2 regions of the Paenibacillus sp. FSL R10-2734 genome follow, and region 2 is predicted to be linked to the other one. Evidence: a T-box and tRNA genes for the amino acid it is inferred to sense, from the RefSeq annotation. Region 2 holds a T-box; the other holds one or more tRNA genes.

Region 1 (5,435 bases), 170 kb from region 2:
AGGTAAATTCTGACCCGCACGAATGGCGTAACGACTTGGGCGCTGTCTCAACGAGAGATCCGGTGAAATTTTAATACCTGTGAAGATGCAGGTTACCCGCGACAAGACGGAAAGACCCCATGGAGCTTTACTGCAGCTTGATATTGAATTTGGGTACGATCTGTACAGGATAGGTGGGAGCCGTAGAAATCGGAGCGCAAGCTTCGGTGGAGGCGCCGTTGGGATACCACCCTGATCGTATCTAGGTTCTAACCTAGTACCGTAATCCGGTACGGGGACCGTGTCAGGCGGGCAGTTTGACTGGGGCGGTCGCCTCCTAAAGAGTAACGGAGGCGTTCCAAGGTTCCCTCAGAATGGTTGGAAATCATTCGAAGAGTGCAAAGGCATAAGGGAGCTTGACTGCGAGACCTACAAGTCGAGCAGGGACGAAAGTCGGACTTAGTGATCCGGTGGTACCGCATGGAAGGGCCATCGCTCAACGGATAAAAGCTACCCTGGGGATAACAGGCTTATCTCCCCCAAGAGTCCACATCGACGGGGAGGTTTGGCACCTCGATGTCGGCTCATCGCATCCTGGGGCTGAAGTAGGTCCCAAGGGTTGGGCTGTTCGCCCATTAAAGCGGTACGCGAGCTGGGTTCAGAACGTCGTGAGACAGTTCGGTCCCTATCTGTCGTGGGCGCAGGAAATTTGAGAGGAGCTGTCCTTAGTACGAGAGGACCGGGATGGACGTACCGCTGGTGCACCAGTTGTTTCGCCAGAAGCATGGCTGGGTAGCTACGTACGGACGGGATAAGCGCTGAAAGCATCTAAGCGTGAAGCCCCCCTCAAGATGAGATTTCCCAATTAGTAAGACCCCTTGAAGACGACGAGGTAGATAGGTTGGAGGTGGAAGTGCAGTAATGCATGGAGCTGACCAATACTAATCGGTCGAGGGCTTATCCAATATTTAAAACGCAGATTTGTTTCGGATTCAGTTTTCAGGCATCAAGCCTGGTATGAATATTCCCTGATAGCTCAGTTGGTAGAGCACTCGACTGTTAATCGAGTTGTCACAGGTTCGAGTCCTGTTCGGGGAGCCATATGGAGAGGTGTCCGAGTTTGGCCGAAGGAGCACGATTGGAAATCGTGTAGGCGCCACAAGCGTCTCGAGGGTTCGAATCCCTCTCTCTCCGCCACAAATTTTTAATTAGTATGGCCCGTTGGTCAAGGGGTTAAGACACCTCCCTTTCACGGAGGTAACATGGGTTCGAATCCCATACGGGTCACCAAATTTTCACTTGATTTTACATAGTGGACTTTGGTACAATAACAATTGTTCTTTACGGAGGCTTAGCTCAGCTGGGAGAGCATCTGCCTTACAAGCAGAGGGTCGGGGGTTCGATCCCCTCAGCCTCCACCATATTTATTTAATAACGACGCGGGGTGGAGCAGCCCGGTAGCTCGTCGGGCTCATAACCCGAAGGCCGCAGGTTCAAATCCTGCCCCCGCAACCAATTTTCATCAAGCAATTATATCTTTTGGAACCGTGGTGTAGTTGGCCTAACATGCCTGCCTGTCACGCAGGAGATCGCGAGTTCGAATCTCGTCGGTTCCGCCATTTTTACCTTGGCTCGATAGCTCAGTCGGTAGAGCAGAGGACTGAAAATCCTCGTGTCGGCGGTTCGAATCCGTCTCGAGCCACCATGATTTTTATAAAAGAATGAGTGCCTGCCGGTGTAGCTCAATTGGTAGAGCAACTGACTTGTAATCAGTAGGTTGGGGGTTCAAGTCCTCTCGCCGGCACCATCCTTGGGGGATTAGCGAAGTGGCCAAACGCATCAGACTGTAAATCTGCTCACGTACGTGTTCGGTGGTTCGAATCCATCATCCCCCACCAGTTTTAGGGGCATAGTTTAAAGGTAGAACAACGGTCTCCAAAACCGTTGGTGTGGGTTCAATTCCTGCTGCCCCTGCCAAATTCTTTCTAAAGTTTAATATGGCGATCGTGGCGAAGGGGTTAACGCACCGGATTGTGGTTCCGGCATTCGTGGGTTCGAGACCCATCGGTCGCCCCATTTACTTTAACAAAGAAGAGTGACAACTAAATTCAGTATCATATGGCGACTGTGGCGAAGGGGTTAACGCACCGGATTGTGGTTCCGGCATTCGTGGGTTCGAGACCCATCAGTCGCCCCATTTTACTTAAAAATGTTATTGGGGATTAGCCAAGCGGTAAGGCAACGGACTTTGACTCCGTCATGCATAGGTTCAAATCCTATATCCCCAGCCATTTTATGCGGACGTGGCTCAGCGGTAGAGCATCGCCTTGCCAAGGCGAGGGTCGCGGGTTCGATTCCCGTCGTCCGCTCCAAATTTTTATATGGCGCCATAGCCAAGTGGTAAGGCAAAGCTCTGCAAAAGCTTTATCCCCAGTTCAAATCTGGGTGGCGCCTCCATTTAGTTTATATGTGCCGGCGTGGCGGAATGGCAGACGCGCTCGACTCAAAATCGAGAGGGAAACCGTGGAGGTTCGAGTCCTCTCGCCGGTATATCAAAAGGTTTGTAAAGTTGCTTATACAAGCGACGTTACAAACCTTTTTTCTTTATGCCTTTGGACTTTCATTCATAAGCCGTTGAATTAGAGGAGATCTCTATTCAACGGCTTTTTTATATGGAATGGAGGTTTATTGATTGTATGGAATGGAGGTTTATTGATTGTTTAGGCGGAAGCCCCGTGGGGTGAGACCTATCTCTCGTTTAAACATATTGCAGAATTGGGCGTCGTTCACAAACCCTGCAGCTGCGGATACTTCAGAGATATGCATTTGGGTATGCTGCAAGAGAGACTTCGCATAATCCAGACGCTTCAATAGTAGATAGCGCAGAGGTGAAGAGCCGAAACGTTCTTTAAATAAATGGCGGAAACGATCATAGCTATATCCGGACATTTCAGAGAGTGTTGCGACCGATAGTTTATGGCGGTAATGCTCATTCATATAGTTTAGAACATATTGTACTCTGTCTTCCGTTGGAGATTGAAAACCAGAGGCGCTAAGTAGCCGAATCAGATGAACAGTAATTTCACTCATTTGCAGGTTTAATAGTTCAGAGAATCCATCTTGTTTGCGCGTAAACTCTGCTTTCATTCGAAGCAAGATTTGCAGAACAGTCTGGTCTCTATCATCTTCATATACGCCTTGCAAATTCTCCATATTTGGGTGATTTGAATGGAAGCCTACAAATAGAACAGTAGCATCCTCCCGATGGTTCTCGTCATGTTTATGATTGGGTGGTACAAGCGCGAATGATGATGAACGAAAATGATAACTTCGCGAACCTACATTGGTAGTTCCTAATCCGTTTAAATAATAGACTAGTTCATAGCATTCATGCTGGTGTGGTGGAATATAGGTATTAACCTCATGTGCTGCATTTACAATATATAGAACACGATCCATGATGAGCCTCCAATATTTATGTTTTAGCCGAATCGCACAAAATTATGACCGAAATCATATAATTTTTTTCATTAATATTTGATATGATCGTATCAAGAAATCCGAAGATTAGCAACCTGACTGGACATCTCGTTCGGAAATTAGTCGGATTATTTGTAAAAATGATAATTTTGTCTCTATTTTCGAGTGTATTCGTTAAAATCATTAAATTTTTAACAATGTAACTGCAATATGAGAGTTTCCATCTAAATCGTGAAATATACAACGGACTAAGAAGGAGAACCTCTCAAATTACTAACCAACTACAAATAGGGGTGGAATAGAATTATGAAAAAGAAAGTTCTTTCTTTGTTGTTACTAGTAGTAATGGTAATGGTCACAGCTTGTGGAAATAATACGTCGAGTAATGGAGCTTCCTCGAATGCAGGATCAAATGCGGCTGATGGTGGAGAAACAGGTTCAGGGGATAAACTCAAGGTCGTACTACTGATTCCAGGAACACTTGGAGACAAATCATTTTTTGACTCTGCGAATAGCGGTTTGCAAAAGGTTAAGGACGAACTGGGTGCAGAAACAAAGGTTGTAGAAATGGGTGTCGATAAAACGAAATGGGAGCCTACATTCAACGATATCGCCGCTGAGGATTGGGATGTCATTATTTCTGGCGGATCGGAAATTACGGAAATGTTTAATGCAACAGCTGAACTATATCCAGACAAAAAATTCATTAACTATGATACCGATATAGATGAAGCGCCAGAGAATATGTACAACATGTCTTATGCGACAAATGAAGTATCTTTTTTGGCAGGTGCTGTAGCAGCGCTGGCTACACAATCGGATATGGCAAGTGCTAATCCTGAGAATGTGATCGGTTTTGTAGGCGGCATGGACATTCCAGGAATTAACGCTTTCTTGGTAGGTTATATTCAGGGCGCTCAATATGTTGATCCTGATGTGAAGGTAGCAGTATCGTATGCTGGTGATTTCGTTAACCCGGCTAAAGGTAAGGAGCTTTCGCTGATTCAATATAACTCCGGTGTGGATGTTATTTTTAACGTGGCTGGCGGTACAGGTCTTGGGATCTTTGACGCAGCTAAGGAGAAGAAGAAATATGCTATCGGTGTAGATTCCGATCAGGCGATGTTGCTTAACGAAACAGATAGCGAAAAAGCAAACTTGATCGTTACTTCTTCTATTAAAAAGATTGATAGTGCTATTCTGGGTGCCGTGAAGAGATTACAAGATGGTACACTTGAGATGGGTAAACGTGATGTGTTGAGCTTTGTAGATGATGGTGTGGGCATTGCGGAGAATGATATCTATAAGAATGTATTCCCAGCAGATCTTCAGGCCAAAGTCGAAGAAGTGAAGCAAAAGCTGATTAACAAAGAAATTACAGTAGATAACGCGATGGGAATGGAAACCTCAGAAGTAGAAGCCATTCGTAACGCTGTTAAGCCTTAAGTATAGGTATATAGTGATAAACCTACAGTTGGAGATTCTTCTATTAGAAGAATTCCAGCTGTATATTTTTGCAGACCTCCAAGTTGAAAGGCGTTGAGACCTATGAACAAAGCTCTGCTGGAAATGCGGGGAATTACCAAGGTGTATCCCAATGGCGTCGTTGCAAATAAAGACGTGCATTTTTCTTTAAGTGAGGGAGAAATCCATGCGATTGCGGGCGAGAACGGCGCTGGTAAATCTACTTTAATGAAGATCATGTTCGGCATGGAAGAGCCTAGTGAGGGCGAAATCTATATCAAGGGTGAAAAAGTAAAGCTGCAATCGGCTCAGGATGCCATTGATAGAGGGATCGGTATGGTTCACCAGCATTTTATGCTGGTACCTTCTTTTACGGTGGCAGAGAACATGGTGCTGGGTATGGAGCCTCGTAAAGGTGTTGGCATCAATTATGCAGAAGCTGTCCGCATGACCGAAGAGACTGCGAAGAAATACAATCTAGCAGTGGATCCAAAAGCAAAAGTGGAGGATCT
Region 2 (5,435 bases):
TAGATAAAATATGCCCGCATAATCGTAGGCATACATTAACACTGGAATAGGAAGCAAAAGCGCTACATAAGGAATCATCTGAAATTTTGTACGCCGTGTTCCTTTAACTACAGGTAGCAATGGAAATCCTGCTGCTCTATATTCTTCTTTACGTCTTATACCCAAAGCCCAGAAGTGAGGAGGCTGCCATAAAAACAACATAGCAAAAATCAGCCAAGCACCTAGATCAACGGTTCCTGAAACCGCAACATAACCAATTACCGGGGGCATTGCTCCAGAAATTGCACCTACTGATGTGCTCCATGTAGATGTCCGCTTCAACCAAAGGGTGTATACTACAACGTAAACGAACATACCAACAATTCCAAACAGACCGGCAAGCATACCAGAAAAAGCAAACAGCACGATCAAACCTGCAATACCAAGCCCAATGGCGTATAATAATACAGTGTTTGGTTTTAGTCGTCCTGTAGGAAGTCCCCGTTCACGGGTTCTTTCCATCTTCATGTCTAGATCACGGTCGAAATAATTATTAAAAACGCAGGCCGAAGCCATAACCAGCATTGTACCAAGCAGAGTTAGAACCAATCTGCCGTAATGAACATCCCAACCCGAGGCCAGCCAATATCCCGCAAAGGCAGCAATGAGGTTAGATCGGATAATACCGGGTTTTGTTACGGCAATGAAATCACGCCAGCTAGCGCCTTCCGGTGGAGATTTTGCAGACATGGCTGCAGAGTCGGAAGAAGCTTGAAATGTTAATGGATTGTCCACACCTAATGATCCTCCTTCTAAACGAACATTAACGTTCTTACCGAAGTATATTTAAGACTTCGCTGTTAACTTTATCATATCAAACCCGTGAAGACTTTGACAGTCATGGGACAGTAAGTTCATGAATTCGACAATTACGTGACAATATTTATTTCATATTTATTTCAATTCGCTTAATAACCCGAGCTGTATTTGGGTAATTATTAAATAGAGAACTTCCGAACATCAAAGGAGAACTGACCAATGGATACCGCTACACATTTAGTTATGGGCCTAGGCTTAGCTGGGCTTTCCTTCGTTGATCCCATCGTTGCCGCTGATCCGAAACTGGCCGGAGCTGTTATGCTGGCAACGGTTCTCGCCTCTCAGGCTCCTGATGCCGATACTGCACTACGACTGAAGGACAATGCATTGTATATCCGTAATCACCGTGGAATCACACATTCCCTACCCTTTCTAATTCTGTGGCCCGCCCTGATTTCCTTCGTGCTAGGGCCATTATTTAGTTTTACTGATTTACAAGCCCTAAGCCATATTGCGCTCTGGAGCTTCATCGGTGTAGGTGTTCATGTATTCTCTGATCTATTTAATACCTACGGAACTCAGGCTGCTCGTCCATTCACGGAGAAATGGATTGCATGGAACATCATCCACATTTTTGATCCGTTTATATTTGGTAGCCATATCGCAGCTATCCTTCTCTGGATCACCGGAATCGTTCCGCCTAAACCTTTATTTATTACGCTCTATGCCTGTACTATTCTTTATTATGTATGGAGAACCGTCGTTCACGCACGCCTTACGCGTAATATCAAGCTTAAAGATTTACACCATAATGTCGGCGAACGTTATATTGTAATCCCTACAATCTCACTTAAACGCTGGAACGTTGTTAAAGTAAAAAAAGATGGCAGCTATGATGTTGGGCAGCTAGTGAATAACCGACTGGAATGGTTCAAGCATGCTGTATGCTCGAATCATCCCGCTGTGGAGATATCTAAGTCACACCCTGATATTCAGTCCTTTCTATACTTCACCTCTTATGCAGTAGCCGAAGTGGAGGAGCTTCCTTCAGGATATATCGTACGCTGGGGGGATGTGCGTTATTTGCACCGCAAACAATACCCTTTTGTGGCCGTATTAGTTATGGACAACCAATATCAACCTTTAAATACTTATGTAGGCTGGCTTAGCAGCGAGAAGCTCGACAAACGATTTTCCATTGATCCTAGTTCTTTACGATGAAACTGTAGACTTACGCAGAGATCTATTCTATAATCACAAAAAATCCCGGAGTATTATTATACTCCGGGATTCATTTTAGCAGATGCAGAAAGGAAGGCTCTCCTAATGGGTAAAGGACTTTCACTTTGGTTCGCTTGTTCTTCTATTCTTATTCTCACTGCCGCTTCAATCGCGATCAGTTATAGCTTCTGGCTGGCACTTCTTCTTGGGTTTCTCTGCGTAATGAATATTGGATGGGGATTTATCCTCAAAGCCAAGCTCAGACGCAAACAGGAAAGCCTAAGCGCTGATTAGATTAACGAGCTGGCAGAAATCCCATCCGCTCTTTTACTCCATTCAGCGTATCCGCTGCAACAATGCGTGCGCGATCAGCGCCTTCAGCAAGAATATCTGTGATCGCACCCGAGCTGCGAATTTCATTATATCTTTGTTGTAAAGGCTCAAGCGTGGATACAACCACTTCAGCAAGCTCCTTCTTAAAACCGCCATACATTTGTCCTTCATAACGATCGGCAATTTGCTGGAGTGTCATTCCAGAACATTCGGAATAAATACTCATTAAATTACTGATCTCTGGCTTATTAGCTGGATCAAAGATTACTTCACGTCCCGAATCAGTCGTTGCACGGCTGATTTTTTTACGGATCACGTCCGGTGAATCTAACAGAGCAATATAGCTTCCTGCGTTCGGATTACTCTTGCTCATTTTTTTAGTGCCATCGTCCAGAGACATAATACGCGCACCCACTTCTGGAATATACGGCTCAGGAATGGTAAAGAATTCGCCAAAACGATTATTGAAGCGGCCAGCTAAATCACGAGTCAGCTCCAAATGTTGCTTCTGATCTTCTCCTACTGGCACAAGATCTGCATTATAAACAAGAATATCTGCGGCCATCAAGGAAGGATACACGAATAGACCAGCACCAACTGAATCCTTACCTGATGATTTATCTTTAAACTGAGTCATACGCTCCAGTTCGCCCATTGCTGTAAGTGTCGTCATGATCCAGCCCAGTTCAGCGTGTTGTGGCACATGCGACTGCATATAAACATTAGAACGTGTAGGATCAATTCCCGCTGCAATAAAGAGGGCCGCTACAGACTCTGACTGCTCACGCAGCGCCGCAGGATCTTGAGCTACAGTGATCGCATGCATATCGACAACCATAAAGAAACATTGATGATCATCTTGCAGCTTCACAAAATTTTTCAACGCTCCAATATAATTTCCCAGAGTAAGTGAACCACTCGGCTGAATGCCTGACATTACTTTTTTCATCATAATTTATACCTCCGTTTGATGTAATTTCTAAGTTTCCGAGAACGCAAAAAAAGCCTCATCCGCAAGGGACGTGAGACCGTGGTGCCACCCTTATTCGCTGCTTAATCTTGTTTAGACAAGAAGAAAACAACCTTAGTCTTCTGTTAACGGAGAAGATCCGGCCGGTCTACTAGGGCATCTTGCTCCCGTTCAAGCTCGGCGCTCAGGGGTCCATTCATCAGGAGTGTCCTACCGGTTCGCATCAACCACCGGCTTTCTGAAGGTACAATGCCTGCCTACTTATCCCCGTCATCACATTTTCATCATGAATTAATGCCTTCATCATAGAACCATAAAGAGAAGTTGTCAAATCACTTAACCACTACCGTATAAATCTGTTATGATAAGGTTATCCATGTTCTATTCGATTACAGTTACGATAAAGGAGCATATCTCATGAAACAGGTGACCAAAGGGCAGTGGGGCGGTTATGATACTTATATTTTGCACAGCCGTCAACTGGAAGTCACGCTTTTGCCGCGACTAGGAAATAACGTGATTTCATTGTTTGATGTAAAGGAGCAACGGGAAATTCTACGACAGCCTGATGAGAGTGATCAAGCATTCTTTTTGCAAAAACCTTACCATTTTGGCATGCCGCTCTTAATCCCACCCGGAAGAATTCGTAAGGGCCAATTTCAATTCGAGGGTACAAGTTATCAATTTGACCAGAATACCGCTAATGACAACCATATTCATGGTCTACACCGAACTCAGGCCTGGTGTGTCAGCGATATTGAAGAAGATGAGGATGGTTGCGCGGTCACTACTGAATTCCGAACGGAAGATGATCCACACTGGATGGAGCAATTCCCTTTCCCACTCAAATTCGAAATGACATTTAGGCTTCAGGAAGCCCGGCTTACCCAAATTTTAAAGGTTACAAATCTCGGAGATCATCGGATTCCTTTTGGGATCGGTTATCACACCTGGTTTATGATTGATGGAGAACCTGAGCGCTGGAATCTTAAACTTCCAGTAAATAGTATTTATGAACTGAACGATGAGTTGCTCCCTAGCGGCAATCTAATTCCACTCGGTGATCTGGAAGCCTTGAACACTGGAATGAACATGCAGGGAACTAATTTTGATACTGCTCTACGTATTGGAGAAAAACAACCGGTAGAAGCCTTATTATTACGTGATGATGGTTACGGCCTCCGCTATACTGCTGACGAGAATCTATTCCGTCACTGGGTGCTATATACTAAAGGACCAGCAGATCAATTTCTGTGCATTGAGCCCTATACATGGCTCGCGAATGCACCGAATGTATCCGAGGATGTTTCCTTCACAGGCCTCTTAACGATAGAACCCGGTCAGAGTCAGAATCTGTCCACCATGTTAGAAATGATCTACCCTGAGATTTAATGCAGATATACAGTATATCGGTCTTCCCTTGCGATTACGTAAGGGGAGACCGTTTTTTTATGTGTGATTCCTAGCAATAAAGCATTTTCTATCCTCACTTTTAATCCACTAATAATTACCATCCTTAAAACCTTTCGAAAGGATGCATGAATTAACCTCTTAGCGCTCATACTATCTTCACAACGGGCGAAGGAGGTGACACACATGGGTCAAGCAGGTCAAGGTCGTAGCAGCCGTTCCAATAACCTGGTCGTTCCTCAAGCAACTGCAGCTTTGCAACAGTTGAAATATGAAGCAGCACAGGAGCTTGGAGTATCGATCCCCGCAGACGGTTATTACGGGAATCACACTTCCCGCGAAACTGGTTCTCTAGGCGGTTACATTACTAAACGTCTAGTACAACTGGCAGAACAACAATTGTCTGGTCGTCAGTAACAACGTAATCTTAAGTGTTTTATCCGGCTATGGCTTATAAAAAAGCTTAAAGCCGAGTAGCTTTTGAGCCCTCTCACACTTCTTTCTGAAGCTGTGGGAGGGTTTTTGATTTCTACAAGAAAGAGAAGGATCATTTATTGCGCAAGCATATAAATGATCCTTCTCTTTTAATTCGAACTGCAAGTTTATGTAAATGACAATTAACCGAAAAATTGTTCAGAGCTGTCAGCATAGGCATTGCGAGGAGAGCGAATCATCAGATTCGCCATATTGTAATTGGACTCCA

What was found. A T-box is a leader RNA that pairs with one kind of tRNA and senses whether it is charged. The one in region 2 lies ahead of trpS (tryptophan--tRNA ligase), so its partner is inferred to be a tRNA-Trp.
Region 1: it has a tRNA-Trp gene. The T-box ahead of trpS (tryptophan--tRNA ligase) is inferred to sense a tRNA for this amino acid. The anticodon was not compared.

Annotation. Positions count from the first base shown of each region.
Region 1 covers NZ_CP150170.1:1,539,661-1,545,095, forward strand. The annotation lists rRNA gene NSS67_RS06875 (23S ribosomal RNA) at 1-944, shown strand, start outside; tRNA gene NSS67_RS06880 (tRNA-Asn) at 1,005-1,080, shown strand; tRNA gene NSS67_RS06885 (tRNA-Ser) at 1,084-1,176, shown strand; tRNA gene NSS67_RS06890 (tRNA-Glu) at 1,195-1,269, shown strand; tRNA gene NSS67_RS06895 (tRNA-Val) at 1,325-1,400, shown strand; tRNA gene NSS67_RS06900 (tRNA-Met) at 1,418-1,494, shown strand; tRNA gene NSS67_RS06905 (tRNA-Asp) at 1,521-1,598, shown strand; tRNA gene NSS67_RS06910 (tRNA-Phe) at 1,609-1,684, shown strand; tRNA gene NSS67_RS06915 (tRNA-Thr) at 1,711-1,786, shown strand; tRNA gene NSS67_RS06920 (tRNA-Tyr) at 1,792-1,877, shown strand; tRNA gene NSS67_RS06925 (tRNA-Trp) at 1,883-1,956, shown strand; tRNA gene NSS67_RS06930 (tRNA-His) at 1,980-2,055, shown strand; tRNA gene NSS67_RS06935 (tRNA-His) at 2,101-2,176, shown strand; tRNA gene NSS67_RS06940 (tRNA-Gln) at 2,196-2,270, shown strand; tRNA gene NSS67_RS06945 (tRNA-Gly) at 2,277-2,351, shown strand; tRNA gene NSS67_RS06950 (tRNA-Cys) at 2,363-2,436, shown strand; tRNA gene NSS67_RS06955 (tRNA-Leu) at 2,451-2,529, shown strand; gene NSS67_RS06960 (helix-turn-helix domain-containing protein) at 2,689-3,438, opposite strand; gene NSS67_RS06965 (BMP family ABC transporter substrate-binding protein) at 3,766-4,905, shown strand; gene NSS67_RS06970 (ABC transporter ATP-binding protein) at 5,008-5,435, shown strand, end outside.
Region 2 covers NZ_CP150170.1:1,713,880-1,719,314, reverse strand. The annotation lists gene cyoE (heme o synthase) at 1-774, opposite strand, end outside; gene NSS67_RS07615 (metal-dependent hydrolase) at 1,018-2,019, shown strand; gene NSS67_RS07610 (hypothetical protein) at 2,125-2,313, shown strand; gene trpS (tryptophan--tRNA ligase) at 2,315-3,301, opposite strand; T-box leader at 3,366-3,605, opposite strand; gene NSS67_RS07600 (aldose 1-epimerase) at 3,740-4,714, shown strand; gene NSS67_RS07595 (alpha/beta-type small acid-soluble spore protein) at 4,919-5,149, shown strand; gene NSS67_RS07590 (O-methyltransferase) at 5,350-5,435, opposite strand, start outside.